4 regions of the Shewanella sp. 492 genome follow, and region 1 is predicted to be linked to each of the others. Evidence: predicted binding sites of a transcription regulator. Region 1 holds the regulator's gene; each other region holds the start of a gene.
What was found. Region 1 encodes sigma-54, which starts transcription at its own class of promoters, with help from an activator protein. Its sites were predicted from a motif close to GTTGGCACGNNNNTNGNNT; they were not measured.
Positions count from the first base shown of each region.

Region 2: the regulator sigma-54 is predicted to act here: its motif matches at 2,124-2,142, upstream of flgB (flagellar basal body rod protein FlgB).
Region 3: the regulator sigma-54 is predicted to act here: its motif matches at 3,180-3,198, upstream of flgA (flagellar basal body P-ring formation chaperone FlgA).
Region 4: the regulator sigma-54 is predicted to act here: its motif matches at 3,274-3,292, upstream of fliE (flagellar hook-basal body complex protein FliE).

Region 1 is NZ_CM181702.1:488,396-493,819, forward strand. It holds gene AC5YBX_RS02225 (HPr family phosphocarrier protein) at 1-255, opposite strand, end outside; gene rapZ (RNase adapter RapZ) at 242-1,096, opposite strand; gene ptsN (PTS IIA-like nitrogen regulatory protein PtsN) at 1,093-1,536, opposite strand; gene hpf (ribosome hibernation promoting factor) at 1,539-1,826, opposite strand; gene AC5YBX_RS02245 (RNA polymerase factor sigma-54) at 1,857-3,341, opposite strand; gene lptB (LPS export ABC transporter ATP-binding protein) at 3,473-4,204, opposite strand; gene lptA (lipopolysaccharide transport periplasmic protein LptA) at 4,201-4,740, opposite strand; gene lptC (LPS export ABC transporter periplasmic protein LptC) at 4,727-5,284, opposite strand; gene kdsC (3-deoxy-manno-octulosonate-8-phosphatase KdsC) at 5,281-5,424, opposite strand, start outside.
Region 2 is NZ_CM181702.1:3,911,232-3,916,655, forward strand. It holds gene flgE (flagellar hook protein FlgE) at 1-612, opposite strand, end outside; gene AC5YBX_RS17225 (flagellar hook assembly protein FlgD) at 636-1,298, opposite strand; gene flgC (flagellar basal body rod protein FlgC) at 1,299-1,718, opposite strand; gene flgB (flagellar basal body rod protein FlgB) at 1,727-2,077, opposite strand; gene flgA (flagellar basal body P-ring formation chaperone FlgA) at 2,299-2,913, shown strand; gene flgM (flagellar biosynthesis anti-sigma factor FlgM) at 3,008-3,295, shown strand; gene AC5YBX_RS17250 (flagellar protein FlgN) at 3,288-3,749, shown strand; gene AC5YBX_RS17255 (hypothetical protein) at 3,768-4,202, opposite strand; gene AC5YBX_RS17260 (FliI/YscN family ATPase) at 4,174-5,424, opposite strand, start outside.
Region 3 is NZ_CM181702.1:1,216,320-1,221,743, forward strand. It holds gene AC5YBX_RS05385 (FlgO family outer membrane protein) at 201-824, shown strand; gene AC5YBX_RS05390 (LPP20 family lipoprotein) at 821-1,267, shown strand; gene AC5YBX_RS05395 (flagella synthesis protein FlgN) at 1,462-1,887, opposite strand; gene flgM (flagellar biosynthesis anti-sigma factor FlgM) at 1,894-2,217, opposite strand; gene flgA (flagellar basal body P-ring formation chaperone FlgA) at 2,339-3,046, opposite strand; gene AC5YBX_RS05410 (chemotaxis protein CheV) at 3,246-4,166, shown strand; gene AC5YBX_RS05415 (CheR family methyltransferase) at 4,314-5,147, shown strand; gene flgB (flagellar basal body rod protein FlgB) at 5,295-5,424, shown strand, end outside.
Region 4 is NZ_CM181702.1:1,239,256-1,244,679, reverse strand. It holds gene fliH (flagellar assembly protein FliH) at 1-87, opposite strand, end outside; gene fliG (flagellar motor switch protein FliG) at 87-1,136, opposite strand; gene fliF (flagellar basal-body MS-ring/collar protein FliF) at 1,129-2,820, opposite strand; gene fliE (flagellar hook-basal body complex protein FliE) at 2,888-3,220, opposite strand; gene AC5YBX_RS05515 (sigma-54-dependent transcriptional regulator) at 3,501-4,850, opposite strand; gene AC5YBX_RS05510 (sensor histidine kinase) at 4,843-5,424, opposite strand, start outside.

The DNA.
Region 1 (5,424 bases):
TGCGTCAATCAGTGCGCTAATGGCATCGAGTGCCGCTTGGGCATCTTGGCCTTCACTGGTGATGGTAATAGTTTTACCAAAGCCGGTTTCTAGCATTAATAGCCCAAGCACACTGGCGGCTGAAGCTTGCTTGTCACCTTGAATTAAGGTGACTTGGGCATCAAACTGAGCGGCCAATACCGCCAGTTTGGTGGCGGCTCGCGCATGCAACCCCAGCTTGTTGCAGATGGTTAATTGGCGTTCAAGCTTGTTCATGCTGAAGTTCTCTGTGGCGCGCCTGTACCTTATGTTTCCCTTTATTGAACAGCTTGGCCAGTTGATCGGTCACATACACCGAGCGATGTTGGCCGCCGGTACAACCAATGGCGATCGTTAAGTAGCTACGGTTATTGCGCTCAAGGTGTGGCAGCCACGTTTCGAATAGATTTTCTATCTGCCAAATAAACTTATTTACTAGCGGCTGCTGACTTAAAAACTGCTGCACTGGTTGGTCGAGACCCGTCAGCGGGCGTAACTCCGTTTCCCAGTGGGGATTGGGCAGAAAACGCACGTCAAACATAAAGTCTGCTTCACTTGGCATACCGTATTTAAAGCCAAATGACTCAAAGTTAATCACTAACTCCTTGTCTACTGTGCCTAGTAAGATCTCGCGTACCTTATCGCTTAAATCATAGATGTTAAGGGTAGAGGTGTCGATGTAGTGATCGACCATCTTAGAGATAGGCTCGAGCATTTTGCCTTCAAGTTGAATGGCTTCTTTGAGAGAGGCTTTTGAGCGTGACAGTGGATGTAACCTGCGGGTTTCACTGTAGCGTTTAAGTAACACATCGTCAGATGAGTTTAAGAAGAAACTCAGTATTTCGGTATCTTTAGGGAGATTAGCTAGCTGCTTCTCCAGCTGAATGTCCTCGCTGGGCATGTTGCGCACATCGACGCTTATGGCTACGAGTTCATTTCGACCTTTGAGCTGACTGAGCAGTGAGTCCATCATCTGTAGTGGCAGATTATCGACACAGTAATAACCCAGATCTTCCAGTACCCTAAGGACTACCGATTTTCCTGAGCCTGATCGCCCAGATACCATTACCAATTTCATTGGGTGATCACCTGATACAATTCTGCCTCGTCGTGGGTTTTTCTTAGCTGTTTGATGATGGCTTTATCACTTAATTTCTCTGCCATCGCGGCGAGGGTGCTAAGGTGCTGTTCGCATTGCTCTGAAGGAACCAATAATGCAAAGAGGATATCGACGGGCTGATTATCAATTGCATCGAATGCGATTGGCTCAGCACATTTAATCAATACGGCGACTGGCTTCTCAATATTCGTCAGCCGTCCGTGAGGGATCGCGATACCATTGCCTATACCTGTGCTGCCCATTTTCTCTCTCGCCAAAAGGCTTTCAAAAATCTCTTGAGAGGAAAGGGTGGGGTACTGGACAGCGGCCAAGTCGCTGATAAGTTCCAGTACCTTTTTCTTACTGCCCGGAGTGGCGCAGGTTGTGCACTCCGGCCGCAGGATGGTACTAAGTTCCATCGTTAATGCTTTATTAGCTTCTCTTTGTGTTTAATGACCTGACGATCTAATTTATCGATCAGGGAATCTATCGCGGCATACATGTCCGCGTGCTCTGATGTTGCAAATACTTCCCCACCACGGAGATGTAACTTTGCTTCAACTTTTTGCATCAATTTTTCGACATTTAATATCACATGGACATTATTGATCTGATCGAAATGCCGTTCAAGCTTTGTAAACTTTTCTTCAACATAGTTGCGCAGAGATTGGGTGATCTCGATGTGGTGCCCAGTCAGATTTATTTGCATAAAGTGATTCCTCCGGTTTCCAGTTGTTGATTATAAGCTTTTACGTTGATTTGACGGCGGTATCAACATCGCCTCACGATATTTTGCAATCGTGCGTCGAGCGACTTGGATACCTTGCTCTGCCAGCAGTTGTGCCATCTTACTGTCACTTAAGGGTTTCTTTTGATTTTCTGCGGCGACTAACTTCTTAATAAAAGCGCGGATCGCAGTAGAAGAGCATTCACCACCATCGTCGGTCCCGACATGGCTGGAGAAAAAGTATTTCAGCTCAAAAATCCCTCTTGGCGTGTGCATATACTTTTGGGTAGTGACCCGCGAGATGGTCGATTCATGCATCTCGACCGCTTCGGCAATATCATTAAGCACCATAGGTTTCATCGCTTCTTCACCAAACTCGAAAAAACCTTGCTGGAAATCGACAATGCAGTTGGTGACCTTAAGCAAGGTATCGTTGCGGCTCTCTAAACTTTTTAGAAACCATTTAGCTTCTTGCAAGTGACCACGAATAAACTGGCCATCGGCTTGGTTTTTGGTGCTGCGTGCCATCGAGGCATAATGTTGGTTTACATTAATCTTAGGCATACTATCGGGATTAAGCTCGACCACCCAGCGACCTTTTTTCTTGCTAACTGTGACATCGGGGATCACGTATTCGTCGCGACTGGCAGTAATGGCCAGCCCCGGGCGCGGATTGAGGGTTTGAATTAGCGCTATGGCCTCACGCAGGTCATCCTCTTTCAGCTTGGTCTTACGCATCAATAGGCGAAAGTCTCGTCCGGCGATAAGATCTAAGTAATCACGGATCAAGAGTCTGGCGTTGTCGATATGCGGGGTGTCGGGGTTGTATTGGGCCAGTTGGATCATCAGGCATTCGCTGAGGTCTCTGGCACCAATCCCGATAGGATCGAAATGTTGTACCCGTTTTAATACCGCTTCAATTTCGTCGAGTTCGATTTCAGGATCGCCCATGGCTTCGAGAATATCGTCGCACGTTTGCGTCAAGTAGCCGCGCTCGTCTATGGCGTCAATGATGGCGGTGGCGATAGCAAGATCGTTGTCAGAAAAGGGCGTGAGGTTTTTTTGCCATTCGAGGTGTTCATACAAGCCTTCGCTGGTTTCCCCTTGAAAGGGCATGTCATCGTCGCGCATGGCACCAGAGCTGGAGTTGGGTGAGGCGGTATAGACCTCATCCCATGTGGTGTCGACGGGAAGCTCATCGGGCATAGAGTCTTGATTGAGTGCGTCGGAGGTTTCTAAGCTTGAATTGTCTTCACTCGAGTCGACTTGCAGTTGCTCATTGTAATCGGTGTCGAAGTTGTCATTACGCTCTTGTTCTGAGTCGATATTGGCGCCTTCTTGCTCCTCGTCTAACTCGAGTAGAGGGTTAGACTCTAATGCTTGCTGGATCTCTTGCTGCAATTCCAATGACGAGAGTTGCAACAGACGAATGGCCTGTTGCAACTGGGGCGTCATGGTTAAATGCTGACCCATTTTGAGCTGAAGTGACGCTTTCATCGTACTGCTATTCCCTTGTTTCTAATTCTAAAGTGAGAAAGCTGCCTCTGGTATTAAACCGCTAAGGCGAATGATCTACTTAACAAGGTAAGAGCGGTTTAGCCTTTTACCTTGAGCGCTAATAACGTTAACTATAGCTTGAATTGTTCTCCTAAGTACACCGCTCGAACTTGTTGGTTATCTAAGATCTCATCGGGTGTTCCTTCGGCAATCAAATTACCGTGACTGACAATGTAGGCTTTTTCACACACATCCAATGTTTCACGTACGTTGTGGTCGGTGATCAGTACGCCAAGGCCACGATTTTTCAGTTGCTCAATAATCTTTTTGATGTCGATAACCGAAATGGGATCGACCCCGGCGAAGGGTTCATCAAGCAAAATAAACTTAGGATTGGCGGCTAATGCTCGGGCGATTTCGACGCGACGACGTTCGCCACCGGACAGTGCCATCCCCTGACTATCGCGGATGTGAGTAATATGAAACTCTTCTAGCAGGTGCTCCAACTCCTCTTCGCGCGCATCGTTACTGAGCTCGCGTCGGGTTTGTAATACCGCCATAATATTATCGCGTACCGATAATTTCCGAAAAATACTGGCTTCTTGCGGTAGATAGCCAATCCCTTTGCGGGCGCGCAAATGCATAGGATCTAAAGTGAGATCGTCATCGTCAATAAAAATACGTCCCTTGTCACTCTGGACTAGACCGACCACCATGTAAAAGGTGGTGGTTTTACCTGCGCCATTAGGCCCTAGCAAGCCGACGATTTGCCCTGTGCGTACGGTTAAGCTGACATCTTGTACCACGGCGCGGCTTTTGTAGCTTTTGGCTAAGTTAACCGCTTTTAGCGTCATCTCTGTCATTGCTTTTCCTGCTTGGGCTGTTCTTGGGGCTGACTTTTGCTGTTGTCTTGGTAACTTTCGGGTTGAATGATGGTGATAACGCGATCGCTACCCGTACTTTCGGCTATCAACTGTTGCTGCTCAATGTTGTAGCGAATTTGATTACCTGTGACTTGGCTACCTTCTTGTTCGAGGGTGGCATTACCAATTAGGGTTAGAGTGCGGGTCGACAGTTCATAGCGGATCTCATTGGCGCTGGCTGACGCTGGACGACCATTTTCCATCACCTGTGTATAAGTGGCTGGCTTACCCTTTGCCACTAAGATTTTGCCGCTACTATTTTCTTTGGTAAAGGCGCGTAATTCATCGGCTAAAATTTTAATGGAGCCTTGAGTCACCTCTACTGGGCCATTGAAGATAATCTGATTATTTTTAATATCAGCTTCTTGGCTTGCGGCTGAAATCTTAACCTCTTGCAGCAGGTCGGTTTCATTCGCCGCACTCTGCAGGCTAACCATGGTTAACAGGCCTGCAAGAATAAGATTATTTAGTTTCATATGTTCCTTCTACCTGGCTCGTCAGTCGTACTTTTTGTGCATTGAGGTCGGCATATAAGCCTTTTCCGGTAATCAAAAAATCGTTACCGGTGATCCGAATGGTTTGATCGGATGTCATGATCATGGTGTTGAGGTCCAATTCCATGTAGTTGGTTTCTATGGTTTGGATGGGCTCTTCAGGGCTAATGGCATCAATAATGACATTATTTTCCAAGATGACTTTGCCACTGTCTTTGTCTAATGTACCCCGAGCCGAGCGCAACCGCCACTGAGCATCGCCGTTATCGGGATAGACCAGATAAGTAGGCTGGGTAAAATAGGTCATATTACGCTCGGCATAGTGTTCCATATGGCTAGCCGAGACGCGGCTATTAAGTTTGCCTTGTTCGTCGTATTGCACGCTATTAATGTTGTTAATCACATAATCTGGACGATCGGACGCGTCGAGCAACAGCGCTTGTGATCCTTGCTTAGTCTGCACCTGCCAATAGAGCACTAAAGCGGTACCAAAAAACGCGATAATCGCCAGGGTGACTCTATTCATATGCTCATACCGTGAGCCGATTCAAACTTATCTTGGCTTAGCAAAATAAGGTCGGTTAATTCACGTAGCGCACCATGGCCGCCATTAATATGGGTGACCATATCGGCATGCTGCTTAACATAAGGGTGACCATCGGCGAC
Region 2 (5,424 bases), 630 kb from region 1:
GGCGGTTTTTACATGGTATTGGGTGAGTGCGTGTTCGTTACCTAAAGAGTCATACACACTGACGGTGCTTGATGAGTGGTAGCTGTCCATGTTGGCAGGATCGAAAGGCACTAACGCTGGGTCAATCACATCGACGCGAGCATCAAGGTTTGAGACTAAGCCAACTGTAGTAGTGGCTTTGGCCGCCAAGGCCGCCGTTTGCACTTGCAGATCAGTGGTGTTACCCGTTTGAATTTGACCTGTGGCGCCCGCGGCATAGCCCTGTAAGCGATTACCCACAGGGTCAACGATAAAACCTTGTGAATCCTGATGGAACATACCCGCACGGGCATACATACCGCCGCCATCAACGCCTTTTAGCACGAAGAAACCTTCACCCTGGATCCCCATATCTAACTGGCGTCCGGTGTAAGTTAAGCTGCCACCCTTGGAAAAGTTTTGGCTGGTCGACATGACGCTGACGCCACCGGCTTGGCCGCCGTTATAGATGGCGGCAAATTCACTACGGCCACCACGAAAACCCACGGTAGATGAGTTAGCAATGTTATTACTGATGGTGTTGAGATCTTGTGTCGTGGCCTGTAAGCCGCTTAGCGCTATGTTAAATGACATTCTAATACCCTATTAAAATAAATTTATGAAACTTCAGAAATATTCAGCACTGAAATTGTGCCTAGACCATGGCCCATCTCGGCCATCATCATTCCTGATGCGCTCGCGAAATGAATTTTTTCGATTGGCGCTTTAATGTATGTGGGTGCCATTAACACCGACTCGCCCACGGTGGCGTTGGCTTTAAGCTCATATTTGCCCGCAGGCAAGCCTAAGGCTTCGGGGTCAATGTTAAAGGCGATATCGCCTTTAGATTGCGCGCCCAGCTTAACGGTTTGCACCACTTCGCCTTGCTCGTTGATCACCTCAATCTCTAGGTCTTCGACGCCGTTTTCTAAAAACACTTTGCCTTCAACCGCTTCATTGCCTAGTTCAAGGCCAGAGGCTGGCACCATGGCACTCTTGCCAATCAGCGATGCCGATTGCACTATGCCTAAGTTCTCCATCATCACCATCTGGTTCGACTGGTTTTCGCGCATATACTCTAAGCTCTCTACTTGCGAGAACTGAGCTAACTGCGAGACATATTCGGCACTGTTAATCGGCTTAGTCGGATCCTGGTTTTGGATCTGAGCAATCATCAACGTCATAAATTCATTTTTGAGCGAGGCAGCATCATTGCCTGGCGCTTGCAACACATTAGCGCTCTGCTGCGCTTGGCTGTCCGTAGTACGTCCTACTTCCATTTACTTGTTTCCTAATTGCAGTAAGCCCTGCTGCATAGAGCGGGCACGGTTCATCACTTCAACACTGGTCTCAAACGAACGGCTCGCCGCCATCATGTCGGCCATCTCTTCAACGGTATTAACGTTGGAATACGCCACGTAACCTTGCTCGTTCGCAAACGGATGGTTGGGCTCATAACGCATATCCAGCGGCGCATCGGCTTGCACTATATCGCTAATCTCAACCGAGGCGCTGGCGGCTTTGCCTTCTTGCATCTGGCTATAGATAGTGGCAAATACCGGCTTTAACGCACGGTAAGCTTGCTCTGGCGACTCGGCAGCCGTTCCGGCATTGGCTAAGTTACTGGCCACGGTATTTAAGCGTATGGTTTGGGCATTCATGCCTGCACCCGCTATTTGGTAGATTTCTCCAAATGACATAGGGACTCCTAGCGACCTTCGATAGCCGTTTTTAAGCCGGCAATTTTCATGTTAAGAAATGTCAGGCTGGTCTGATAATCCATCGCATTTTGCGAATATCTCGCCTGCTCTTTGCCAAGCTCAACCGTGTTATTGTCGGCAGAACTTTGATAAGGCACGCGATAACCGATATCGTAGCGATTAGCGTTGCTGGCACCCGATTCAATGCGAGCCATTACCTTACTGAAGTCCAGATCTCGCGCCTTGTAACCAGGGGTTTCGGCGTTCACCAAATTACCCGCCAGCACCTTGCTTCTCTCTACCCTAAAGTTCAGTGTTTGGGGGTGAATTCCCAACGCCGTATCGAGGTTGATAGCCATCTCAATTCCTAGTAATGTATGCTCAACAATGTTTATGGCACTGAGTATACAATTAATATGCCAAGTATTTTAAATCAAATTAAACAAACACTTAGATGTTGAGACCTGCCATAGTCGGAAGCCTAACTTCCCTCTTCCTCTTAGGCGGATTCGGTTTACTTCCGCTGCCGGTGTATAGCCAGACAGACACAACTTCCGCCAGCGCACAAATTGAGCAACAGATGCGGCGCTCAATCGAAACACAACTGAGCCGCTGGCAACAGCAACAGGCTATCGATAAGGTGCAACATAAGATGGTGATTCGCGTGCCATCAGGGGCTGATAACCTTGAGCCTTGCCCGCAAAGCATCACCATAGATCCGCCTCAAGGCTTACCCTTCGGCCGAGTGCAACGCAAGCTGAGTTGCCCCTCTCAAGGTTGGTCTTTGTATGTCAGGGCAAAAGTGACGCTGCACGCCTATTTACCTGTCGCCAATAGGAACTTGCAAAGAGATGAGATAGTGACATCTGCCGATCTGCACTGGAAAATGTTACCGCTGAAGGCCTCAGATCAAGATGTGATCACCCAAGAGGCCAACTTGCTTGGCCAACAAGTAACCCGCAAACTGCGTAAAAATAAACCTATTCGCGCCGCCTATCTCGAGGCGCCAAGGCTGATTAATGTCGGCGATGAGGTGATTATCGAGGCCAGCAGTGAGGGGTTTTATGCTAATATGCTCGGCGTCGCCTTGGATGTGGGTAAAGAGGGCGATGCTATTCGGGTTAAAAATAGCAGTTCAGGCAAGGTGATCACCGCCTATGTGGTGGCCAAAGGTCGAGTCCGCACCCAGTTTTAGGCTTATTAGCTTAAAAAATCCCTAAAAAAGTTTTAGCGATGTCACAATCCGGTCGCTCATATAGAGTATCAAGCCGAATTATCGAGTGAGTACAATGGAAATCAATAAAATCAACAGCGCTATTGGAGCTGAGATTGGGGCCAATAAGAGCAATGTAAATGCTCAAGCCACCCCAGCGCCTCAATCAGCCGCTACGTCTGCTCCAGCGCAGCTTTCGATCAGTCAGGATTGGCAGTCGCTTGAACAATCTCAGCAGGCACTACAGCAACTTGACGATGTGGATCATGACAAAATTGCCGCACTGCGTCAGTCGCTGCAAGACGGTAGCTTCTCAGTAGATTTAGATCAGATTGCCGATAAGATGCTTAACCAACATGGATAAACCCCAAGTTGATAAGCGCTTGTTAGTGCAGACGCTGCTACGTGATATTCGCTTAGATGTGGATGACTACAGCCAGCTAAAAAGCATGCTGAAACATCAAAGAGAATTAATGCAGCGCACCGACAACCAAGGGCTATCACTGCATAATACGCGTCAAACGGCACTGTGCGACAAACTAGCACAACGGGCCGCTCAGCGTAGTGAGATCCTGATACAATTGGGGTTTGATGGCGATGCCAATGGCATGAAGCGCTTACTGGCCGCCCTTCCGAATCAGTTGCGTCCACAAATTAAAATTTTGTGGGATAACTTACAGTTGCTAGTGAAAGATAGCCATCAGGCCAATGAAGTGAATGGCCGTCTATTAGCATTGCAGCAAGAAACCCTCACTCGGTTGCTCAATCCTGATAGCCAGCATCAACAGATAGATTACGGCAATCACCTAGCTCGCTAATGTTAAGCTGAAATTGCGTTAGCGAGACACATTGCCCCGCGTATAAAACCCTGCCATATCATCTAAGGTCGCTTGCTCTTGACGCATGCTGTGCTCCAGTAGCGCCTCGTTGGTCTGCTGCTGTAACCACTTTAGTCCTTGCTGCCGCCCCAACTGCTTACGCCATAAATTGTCGACTCGTGCCTGCTCTTGTTGCAGCAAGGTCTGCTGTTGAGCCAGTTTGCTCTTCATCGGCTCTAACGCTTGGGCCATCTGGGTCGCGTTTTGCCATAACAGCGGATGCGCCCCATATTGGCGACCGCTATAATCGCTGATCATCTCACTTAAGGCTTGATGTTGTTGCTGAGCCTGCTGCATACGGCGCAACGCCTCATCACGCTTTAGCCCTAATTGCGCGAGCTTTTTCTCTTCCTGTTGACACAATCTAGACAGTTGTCGCTGACGCTGGCGCATAACCCATCACTTCCATTAATTGCTCTAACTGTTGCAGACTATCGGCGCGGCTGATTTTGGTGTCGGCCGCTTGGCGTAAAAACTTGGCCATCTCGGGATAGGCTTGTACAGCCAAGTCCATCTCGGGATCTTGCCCCGCCTGATAACCGCCTAATGGCAATAATTCACGCACCTCGTTATAGCGACTCAAGAGGTGGCGCATAATATGGCTCTGCTCTAGCTGACTTGGGCTGGCGATCTGAGTGGCTAAACGGCTCACAGATGCATTAACGTCGATGGCGGGAAAATGGCCGCGCTCGGCCAGTTTACGGCTCAGTACAATATGGCCATCGAGGATCGCACGGGCCGAATCCGCCACGGGGTCTTGCTGGTCGTCCCCCTCGGTTAGTACCGTATAGAAGGCGGTTAAGGTGCCTTGTGGGTGCTGACCATTACCGGCCATCTCCACCAAACGAGGCAACTGCGCAAATGCCGAAGGCGGGTAGCCTTTAGTGGCTGGCGGCTCGCCCAAGCTGAGGGCGATTTCTCGCTGCGCCTGAGCGTAGCGAGTTAACGAATCCACCAGCAGTAATACTTGCTTGCCCTGATCGCGAAAACCACAGGCAATGGCATGGGATAAACGCATCGCGCGCAGGCGCATCAAGGGCGTGGTATCGGCGGGTGCGGCAATCACCACCGCGCGGCGCCGGCCAGCTTCGCCAAGAGTCTCTTCAATAAATTCGCGTACTTCGCGGCCACGCTCGCCAATCAATCCCACCACCACCACATCGGCTTCGGTGAAGCGGGTCATCATGCCCAAGAGCACACTCTTACCCACGCCTGAGCCGGCAAACAAGCCTAAGCGTTGGCCACGGCCTATGGGCAATAAACTGTTGATGGCTCTCACACCAACATCCAGCGCTTGTTTTATTGGCTGACGCAACAAGGGGTTATAACTGGTGTCTGATTGTGGCACGCGGGCGATACCGGTTAACTCGCCTAAGGTGTCTAACGGCTGACCTAATCCATCGAGTACCCGTCCGAGCAGCCCTTCACCTATGGTTAGCGTTTGCTGCTCGACCATGGGTAGCACGCGGGCGCCGGGCATCAGCCCTTGGGTGGTTTCAATCGGCATGAGACAGAGCACATCCTTATGAAAGCCCACCACTTCGGCTTCGATAAGCCGGCCATTACGCCCCTCGATTTGGCAGCGATCGCCCATGCCAAGCTGGCAGCCAACGGC
Region 3 (5,424 bases), 730 kb from region 1:
ATCAAAGTTATCGTCTGCGTCAGTATCGACCGGGTTGTGATGTTAATGCATCAGCGCCGTCAAAGGTTAAGTCAACAGTTAAATCGTTAGCGGTTAACTTAGATGGGCGGCGATCAAGCCCTTGCGTTCATATTGAAACGGCATGTTATATGTGCATTTTTTCCGGCTAAGCCTTGCTTAGCGTTATACAGGACAGAGCAATGCGTACAGCGATATTTTTGTCATCTTTATTACTATTGGGGGGATGTGCGAGCAATGAGCCTGCTGCGCCGTCATTGGCAAGCGGCAATACTTTGCCTGCTCAATCGGCAGTGCTACACCTAAGCCAACAATTGGCTAATGAACTGATCAGGCAAAACGATCAACTCACACCTAAGCATCCGTTATTGGTGACAACGCCAGTGTTGTTAGGCAATTTAAGTGGCACTAATCCCTTGGGGTTACAATTACAGCAAGGTTTAATTGCTGCTATGCATGATCATCAATTTAATTTGGTCGATCTCAATGTGGCACAAAGTGTGCGCGTGACCGACAGTGGTGATTTTATATTGAGTCGTGATTGGCGTAAACTTGCGGACGATTTGCCAGTGGAGCATGTTTTGGTGTCGACCATGAATCTGTCGCTTGATGAGCTGGTGGTCAATAGTCGTATTGTGAATGTAACCAATAATCGTGTGGTATCAGTTGCTTCGGCGAGTGTCACCTTGGCTGAATTGCCTGGTTATCTTAGGGCGTCTGAGCGGGTGGAGTCTAAGCAAGGCTTGTTGATCCGTCACAGCATGCAGGGGCAGGGTAACATGCAAATGGTAGGAGAGCTGCAATGAGAATCTGGTTAATGGCAATACTGCTGACGCTAAGTGGCTGCGCTTCCCAAGATAGATATATTCAGTGGGAAACAGAAGCGCCTGAGCAGTTTCCTAAGTTAACCGCTATCGGCTACGCCCCCTTAGCGACACAACCGGCCAAAGAGCAGTCGCAACGGGTATTAATGGCGATGCAAGCATCCAAAATCGCGGCTTATCGTGAGTTAGCTGAGCAGGTATACGGCCAGCAGTTATCTGCGTCGAGCCAAGTCAGGGATTGGATGTTGTCTGATGATAATATTCAAGCTTCGGTGACCGGGGTGATACGCGGCGCCAGAGTGGTTAAGAGTTACCCGGCGGGTGAGCATTATGTGACTGAGCTGGAACTTGATTTTTCTCAAGTGTGGGCCTTGTACCAACAGCAAAATCGTCCACAAAAAGTGAAGCAAGTGACTTACTTCTAAGAGAGTTTCCTTTTAACGGAGCTCCATTTTAATTGAGCGACTTAATGTATTGCGCAATATTAAAGCCTCTATTTTAGAGGCTTTTTTGTGTCTCTTGGTTGTGTTTTTTAGATTGGGTCATTGCGTAGCGAAAGCGAGGTGCATGAGCTAGGCGCGATGCTGAATCAAGATAACACTACGCTGTGATTAAGTGCCTAAGCTTTAAGGTTATTGCCTAAGGTCGAAATCGTTGAGGTTTTGCCTTTACCATCGTAGGTAAGACTGGATGCGTTTCGACTGGCTTGCAAGGCTTGAGAGAAGCGATTGATACTGGCCATGCTGTGTTCGATTAATGTAGCATTTTGCGCGTTAAGCGTCTTACATTGGGCTAACACTTGTTTGGTTATATCGACTAATTTTTGCAGCTTAAGATCGCTACTGAGTTTACCGCTGTCGGGGTGCTCTGATAATCGTACATCGACCGCTTTGATCTCATCTAACAACTTAGCTTTATCTGCGGCCAGCGTTAGCAACTCATCGGCACTTTGTGCTATGAGTGCCGCTTTCTCTGCTTCGATAAGGCGTTTTAAGTCGTTTAATAACGTATGTTGATTGGCGATGATGTCGATTATTGAGTTCATATCAGCTTAGCCAAGATCCTTTAGTTCATTTTCAAACTGCGCAATATTACTGGCCAGTTTGTCGGCATCAATCTTATAGCGACCTTCAGCAATAGCCGCTTTTATCTGTTCGACTTTTTTAGTATCGATTTCAGGTAAGTTGTTTAATTTTGCCTGAGCACTTTGCAGTTGCTGCGCCTGAGGAGTTATCGATACCGAGTCACTTTTTACGGTTTTAGCCGTAGTGGTTTCGGGCGATACCAGGCCAGTTTTAGCCGATGACTTATCGGTTGATGGCGACGTGACTCGATTGTTCGTGCTTGTATTTACATGCTTTATGTCTATAGCCATAATAGGTTCCAACGTTACTTAGTGAGATCAACATAACTGTATATCGGCGCTCACTTTTAAAGCTTTAGTAGAATTTTGTGGTGAGCAACAAAAAATGCTCATCAAAGTGAGTCATGTCGTACTACATTCTAACCTCAACCGCACCGACCCCGATAACGTTTGCATCTACCATTTTTTGTGAGTGACTATTCCTAACTTGAATTCTATCGCCTAAGTTACCATCACGTAAGGCCTCACCGATAGTTTTTATCTCAAAATTGGCAGTACGGGCATAAATAGACACCATGTCGCCTTTGCAGACAAAGCAAAGGTTACTGCTAAACAGGGTTTGGTTGGCGGCAATTCTGCGTTTGACCCGGGTGCCAGTGACCTGCGCCGGATCATCAAATTGTTGGCCACGTAAATTACTCTGCTCTACATAAGCGAGTGTCACCTGCTCAGCGTTAATCAGATCACCCGGGCCTAAGGTTTGTGTCGCCACAACCACAGGGTAAAGAATATCGACTCTGACCGATATGTAGATTTGCCAAGGATAGGCTAGCTCTGGAGTTTCACAACTGATTTTAACGGTATTGTTACGGCCAATAGCGCGATCGCTGGCGACCTCAACGCTTAATGCTGAACTACAAGCGGGTGGCGTCACTCGGGTGTCTAAACTTTGCGGCGATATATTGACCTTAGCATCACTTGGGGCTTCAATTTTATTTTCAATTGCCGCTATAGCTAATCGTGATATCGTCGATAAAGAGGGTACGCTAAGCTCATCAGCCGCAAAACTTGGGCATGAGCAGAGTAAAGCGATGAAAAAGTATACTGTATTTACTTTCATATTGAATAGACTAGCTTAGATAGCTAGAGAGCACCTATACTTCGTTGTGGCCCGTACTTTATAGACATTTTTCATAGAAATTAGTGTCATAAATTTGACGAGTTTAGGGCCTGGTTATCATACACATTTTTTAAAGCAATTAGCATGCCTATACTTATAGTTACTATGGTTGGGGAAGCATTCACAAGGCAAAGGCATTATGTCGAGTATTCTTGATTCAGTAAATAAACGTACCCAACTCGTGGGACAAAACCGTCTAGAATTGCTGCTGTTTAAATTAAACAGTAAGCAACGATTTGGTATTAACGTATTTAAAGTCAAAGAGGTACTGCAGTGCCCGCCATTGACGGCATTACCTAAGCTAAATCCTGTGGTTCGGGGAGTGGCGCATATTCGCGGCAAGACGATATCTGTGATTGATTTAAGTGCTGCTACGGGGGGGCGTCCAATTGAAAATATTGACGAATGTTTTATTATCATTTCTGAGTATAACCGCAGCGTGCAAGGGTTCTTAGTCCAGTCTGTTGAGCGAATCATTAATATGAACTGGGAAGCCATTATGCCACCGCCGCAGGGGGCTGGACGCTATTCCTACTTAACGGCCGTTACTGAAGTCGAAGGGGAGTTGGTTGAGATCCTTGATGTCGAAAAAATCCTCGATGAGATATCCCCTGTTAAGACGCAGATAAGCCAAGAAATGGATGATAAGTTAACCATAGATAGAGACCGCCACTATCATATTATGGTGATTGATGATTCAACAGTGGCCCGTAAGCAAATTATTAGGGCGTTAGAGTCATTAAATCTGCAAATCGATACCGCTAAAGATGGCCGTGATGCCCTCAACCAATTAGAGGCGATGGCGGCCAATATGGACAATGTCGCTCGTGAGCTCCCCTTGGTGATTTCTGATATCGAAATGCCCGAAATGGACGGTTATACCTTAACGGCAGAGATTAGAGACAACCCTAAGCTTAAAGATATTAAGGTGGTGCTACATACCTCACTCAGTGGCGTGTTTAATCAAGCGATGGTGGAAAAAGTGGGCGCCAATGATTTTATTGCCAAATTTAATCCTGATGAGTTAGCCGCAGCAGTGAATAAGCACCTTAGTTTGTAATTTAAGCGTCGTTATACAAGCCCCTAACTTTACGTAGTTTATGCTTGTCTCAGTGTGTTAGCTAATGTATAACCCTGAGCTGTTTAATGCTTGCTATAGTAGTGTATGTTGTAGCCTGTTTTATTTTTTTGAGATTGGGATATCTAGGTGCCAAATAAATCACTTGCTGAAGCTGAGTACAACCAATTTAGGTTATTTCTGGAACAACACAGCGGGATCGTGCTGGGTGAAAATAAGCAATATTTAGTTCGTAGTCGCTTGGCACCGTTAATGGGGAAATATAATCTTCCCTCGTTATCTGAGGTGGTTAAACATTCGATGAAGCCGACGGAGCGGCAGTTAAGAGCAGAGGTTATCGATGCGATGACCACTAACGAAACCTTATGGTTCAGGGATCGTTATCCGTTCGAGTTACTGGCAAATAACTTATTGCCAGAATATACCCGCTTAGGCCGGCCACTCAAAATATGGTCGGCAGCGTGTTCGTCTGGGCAAGAGCCCTATTCGTTAGCCATGACCATTTTAGAATATCAGCAGCGTAAGCCGGGGGCTTTACCGGGGAGTGCATCGATACTGGCCACCGACCTCTCGCCATCCATGCTCGATAAGTGTAAGGCGGCGCAATATGATAATTTAGCGCTGGCGCGCGGTTTATCTGATGAGCGTAAACGACAATTTTTTGCACCCACAACCCCTGGCTCTATGGTGCTTAACGATAATGTAAAACGTCTGGTTAATTTCAGAGCCCATAATTTGCTTGAAAGTTATACCTTACTGGGTAAATTTGACATTATATTTTGCCGCAACGTACTGATCTACTTTGCACCTGAGGCAAAGGCCAAAATATTGCGGCAATTTGCTGCCGCTTTGAACCCCAAAGGGATCTTATTCCTTGGCGCTTCAGAGTCGATTGCCGGATTAACCGAAGAATTTGAGATGGTGCGCTGTAATCCTGGCATCTATTATCAAAAGCGTGGTTAACCTTAATCACCTCAGTTAGCTAAAATGCCAGCAATAAGCTGGCATTTTTTATCGTTCTGGTTTTTTATTCATCACTCTCTGCTCGTTTACATCTTGCTTGGCATAACAATTGCTTTCTTGTTGGTATCTGTATGAGGAGGCAATTTTATGGCGATCAGTTTTGATAAAGCATTAGGTGTACATCAATTCACTTTGGGTGTGCGTTCAACGCGTGCGCAGGTGATCTCATCTAATATTGCCAATGCCGATACCCCTCATTATAAAGCTAAAGATCTCG
Region 4 (5,424 bases), 750 kb from region 1:
GGTATCGACCACTGTCACATCAGGCAATTGCCAGTGACTAAAGTCAGCCTTATCTTTAGGCGTTGAGCGATCGTTGGCGTTACTCATTATAAGAACTGCTCTCCACTGCCACCGCCGAGAATAATTTCGCCGGCATCACTTAAGCGGCGGGCAATAGACAGTATTTCTTTTTGCGCCATCTCCACTTCACTGATGCGAATAGGCCCCATGGCTTCCAAATCATCGTTAAGAATTTCAGCGGCACGTTTGGACATATTGCGTAATATTTTCTCTTTAAGTTGATCGTCAGCGCCTTTAAGCGCTTTCATCAACACATCTTGCTGCACTTCGCGCAGCAGAGTCTGCATACCAACATCGTCAACATCGGAGAGGTTTTCAAACACAAACATCAAGTCTTGGATCTGCTGGGCTAACTCTTCATCGGATTCACGCAGAGTTTCCATTAACTGACTTTCAACCCCGGTATCGAGGTAGTTCATGATGCTGGCCGCCGCTTTGAGTCCGCCCATCTTGGCCGCTTGCGCGCCGCCTTGGCCTGCAAACTGTTTCTCCATGATGTCATTAAGCTCTTGCAGCGCTGCGGGTTGAACCTCTTCGAGATTCGCAATACGCATCATCAAATCTAAGCGAGTATTTTCAGGTGCTTGGGCAAAAATTTCCGCCGCTTGATCAGGCTCTAAATACGATAAGACAATGGTTTGGATCTGCGGGTGTTCATTTTGAATAATGGTGGCCACCTGTCTGGCATCCATCCATTTTAATGACTCAAGCCCTCGCGCACCGCCGCCCATAATGATCTGCTCAATCAGGTTACCGGCTTTGTCTTCACCCAGGGCGGCAGTCAAGGCTTTACGAACAAACTCTTCACTGTTAAAGCCAATAGATGAGTATTTCTGCACCTCCTCTAAAAACAGCTTATGCACCCCAATCACTTTACTTTGACCGAAGTCTTTCATGGCTGCCATCGACATGCCGACTTTTTGCACCTGCTTAGGCTCTAAGTGTTTTAAAATCGAGGCGGCATCGGCTTCACTCAAACTGAGTAATAAAATCGCCGTTTTTTCGATCCCCGTAAGTCCATCAACGTTGAACTCGGCAGCACCACCTTTAATTGCAATATCTTTATCATTACTCATTTTCTTGTAACCAACCTTTGACTACTTGGGTGGACAGTTCCGGTTCGTTCGCCACTAGGGCGCGGATGGCCTTAATCATATCATCGTCTTTATGCAGATCCGGTATCAAAATAGAGCCATCATCGGCATAGCTGTATTCGGCATCGGGACGATTTAACATGCCCAAGGTATCGGCGGCATACTGATCTTCAATTTCTGCAAGCTCGCCCCCTAGCATAGGATCGTCTGGCATCTTATTGGCATCGGGGTAAATAAGCCGTTTTAACATCGGCCGCACCACAAAGAGGATCAACGCCAGAATAATAAGCCCACCCATCACTAGCTTAACCGCGCGCCAAAACCAGGGTTGCTCCCACATTTCTAGCGCAGGCGCGTCTTCAATCAACTGATCCATAAAGGGAACCGTAACCAGTTCAATCATGTCCCCTCGCTGGGTATTAAAGCCCACGGCGCCTTCGAGTAGCCGACGAATATTGGCCAACTCCTGCTCGGTGCGCGCCACACGCTGCACTTGACCATCGGCGCCAGCAGGACCGGTTTTAAAGTCGATGGCAACCGATACACTGACGCGTCTGACCACGCCAATTTGCTGGCGGGTATGGCTAATGGTGGTGTCGAGTTCATAGTTGCGGGTGGCTTCTTTATGGCTAGAGCCAGGTGCCGTGCGCTCTTGTTGGTTATCCATCGCGTTTTGAGGAATGTTCGACTCCATCGGCGGTTGGTTCGACAGCGCGCCAGGAATGCCGCCTGTGGTCGAGCCCACCGATTGATTTTCAACGGTCATTTCACTGCGCATGGCAGGTAAATCAGGATTAAAGCGTTTCGCGGTCTGCTCCACGGCAGTAAAGTCCATATTCACATCGACCTGAGCGGTAAAGTTTTCTGGGCCGAGAATAGGCATCAATATCGACTCAATCTTATTGCGATATTCTGACTCTTTTTGCTGTACTAACTCTTGCTCTCGCCTGGCCCTTGCAGAAACTGCATCTTGGCTGCCCGAGTTAAGTAAACGGCCATTAGAATCAGTAACCGTGACGCGCGTAGGCTCAAGACCGTGTACCGCAGAGGCGACGATGTCGACAATCGAGTCTATCTCTTCTTGGCCTAATCCGCCTCGGCGAGTACTGATAACTACGGTGGCGGTTGGAGTTGAACGATTTCGAGCAAAGACATTTTCTTTGGGGATGGCCAAAATCACTTTAGCGCGATTGACACTCTTAAGCTCTTCGATGGTACGGGCAAGGTTTTGCTCTTGGCTGTGTTTTAAACGTGCTTGCTCCATGCGCTGACTGACACCGAAGCCGCTGTCTTGGGACAGATAATCATTTTTAGCTGCCGAGTTGTCGATGCCTTCTCGGCTGAGCATCATTTTCACTTCTTGATATTGATCCTCAGGCACCTTCAACACATCAACATCAATTTGGTAGTCAACTTTATTTTTATCTAGCACATCGAGGACTTGCACCATCTCGGCAGTGTCCATTTTACCCAACGGGCGATATTCAGGCTCTTGCGCCCATAACATGACAAACACAGCCAAGGCTAAACAGATCGCCAGCGCTAAGATCATGGTCACTTGACGTAGCATGTCGACGCCGCCAAAAGCACCACCACTGGGTTTGTGCTCTTCTTGGACTCCACCGGCTAACATGTCGTCTGCAGTAGAGTTTGTTCCCACTACCATATCTGTGCTCACTATAGATACCTGCTGTGTTTTTTATTAAGAAATGCGTGATCGAAAAAGCTGCCCACTATACCGGCATGCTCATGATCTCTTTGTACGCTTCGACAAGTTTGTTACGCACTTGCACTGTGGCTTCAAATGCGACGCTGGCTTTTTCGCGTGCGATAACAGTGTCAGATAATGTCACTCGGGTATCGCCCATATCGAGACGCGTTTGCATCGACGATGAGTGCCCCTGTAATGAGTTCACTGTGCCGACCGCTTGTGAGAGGAGTTGACCGAAGTCACTGCCACTGGTGTTGGAGACTTGCTGAGTTATGTTAGGAGTGATCCCGCTAGGCTTAATTTCACCACTGAGCGATTGCATCTCCTGCAATAAAGAATTGGCACCAATCTGCATACTAACCTCTTAGTCGCCGTATTATTGACGAAAAATTTCTGTTAGCAAGTGCAATGCAATATTATTGCCAGAATGATCAACCGATAGCACTTTAAGCCAGCGAATTGCTTAAATAACCGCCTAGAGGTGACCATTAAATCAAGCATTGGTCTAGAATTGACCACGCAAATAAGCGGTGAACCGCGAGCCTTAAATAGCAGAAGTAAAAGCGCAGCATAAGAAGATAACTTCTGCTGCGCTTATCGGTCATAGCCCATGTTGTGCGTTTTACGAGGGGGAATTACGCCGGAAGTTGGATGCCTAAATCGCGCATCTTGGCCATTTTATAACGCAGTGTGCGGGCACTGATCCCCAGTTTTTCGGCAACCAACTTGCGACTGCCATTGCACTGAGACAATGTCTCGAGGATGATCACGTGCTCTTGTGCTTTGAGCTCATCGCCTAGGCCATCTAGCTCGGCACTTTTGGGTTCGCCAAATTGCGGCGCACTGTCGATACCGATATCTTGGTTGTCGATAATAATATCGCCCCCCGTGATGCTATCTCCCGACTGTAAAATCAGGGCTCGTTGTATCACGTTATCGAGCTCACGTACGTTACCCGGCCAGCGATGGGTTAATAATCGTCGTGATGCCGACTCATCTAATTGCGGTACATAAGCTAATCCGCCCGACTTGGCATGACGCTGCACTAAGTGCTTAGCCAAGGGTAAAATATCTGCAGGGCGCTGATACAATGCCGGCCATGTCAGCGGAAAAACGTTAATCCGATAATAGAGATCTTCACGGAACTCGCCTCTAGCGGCGATAGCTTTTAAATCACGGTTGGATGTCGCCAATACCCGCACATCTAGCTTAATGGTTTTGCGGCCACCTAAGCGCTCGACTTCTCGCTCTTGCAGCACCCGTAATAGCTTGGCCTGTAGGCCTAAATCCATTTCAGAGATCTCATCAAGCAACAAGGTGCCGCCCTGTGCCTGTTCAAATTTCCCCGGACAGGCCTGATAAGCGCCAGTAAATGCGCCCTTTTCATAACCAAACAGGGTCGCCTCAAGCATATTTTCAGGGATCGCCGCACAGTTAATTGCCACAAAAGGGCCTTCGGTGCGGGTACTGTGCTGATGAATGTAGCGGGCTAATACTTCTTTGCCCGAACCACTTGGCCCCATGATCATCACCGAGGCGTCTGAATGAGCCACCTTTTGCGCCAACGCCAATAATGCTAGGCTTTTGTCATCGGCCACAATCGGCTGATTTTCGATCAATTTAGGTTTTAAATAGCGCGACACCTGATTTAATAGCACCTCGGGCGCGAAGGGTTTAGCTAAATAATCAACCGCACCCAATTTAATGGCGCTCACCGCATTATCTATGGTGGCAAAAGCGGTCATTAATAGCAGTGGCAACTGACTGTAGTGCTGCTGTAAATAATTGAGTAAGCCTAAGCCGCCGATGCCGTCCATCTGCACGTCACTGATCACCATGTCAAACCGATGTTCTTTTAACGCCACTATCGCCTCTTCGGCAGAGCCAACATCGACACATTCATACTGGGCTAACAGTAAGGTATCGACCAAAGCCTCACGCAGAGAAACGTCATCTTCAACCAATAAGATATGAGCTTCAGCCATGGGCCACCTCCACGTTCTGTTCGACCATTGCCGGTAAGGCGAATGAGGCCCGGCACCCTTGACCGCGTATACAATTGAGCTGCAGTTGGCCATGATGGTTTGCCACCACGGTTTGCACCACGGCCAGACCTAAGCCAGTACCTTGAGATTTGGTGGTGAAAAATGGTTCTAATACCTGTTGCTGCATGGATTTATCCATCCCTTTGCCGTTATCAACCACTTCAAACAGGATCTCCTGCGCATTATCCTGCGCCTTAATCCAAATGTGTGTGGCTCCGGCCTCTACACTGTTGATCACTAAATTATTAATGGCAGAACTCAATGCGGCGCGATTGGCCATAAAGGTCTGTGTTGAGGTCATATCCACATGCAAGCGACACTCTTTGCGCGCCGCGATCGGCTCACAATTGGCCAGCACAATATCGACCACTTCGGTCATGGTACACTCATCGGTCAACTCTTGTTGACGCCCTTTAGCCATCAACAACATATCATCGACCTGCTGCGATAACTCATTGAGCCTGTCGATAAGCTTTGATTGAAAACGCTGGCGTGAATCCGGGGTTAGTTTCGG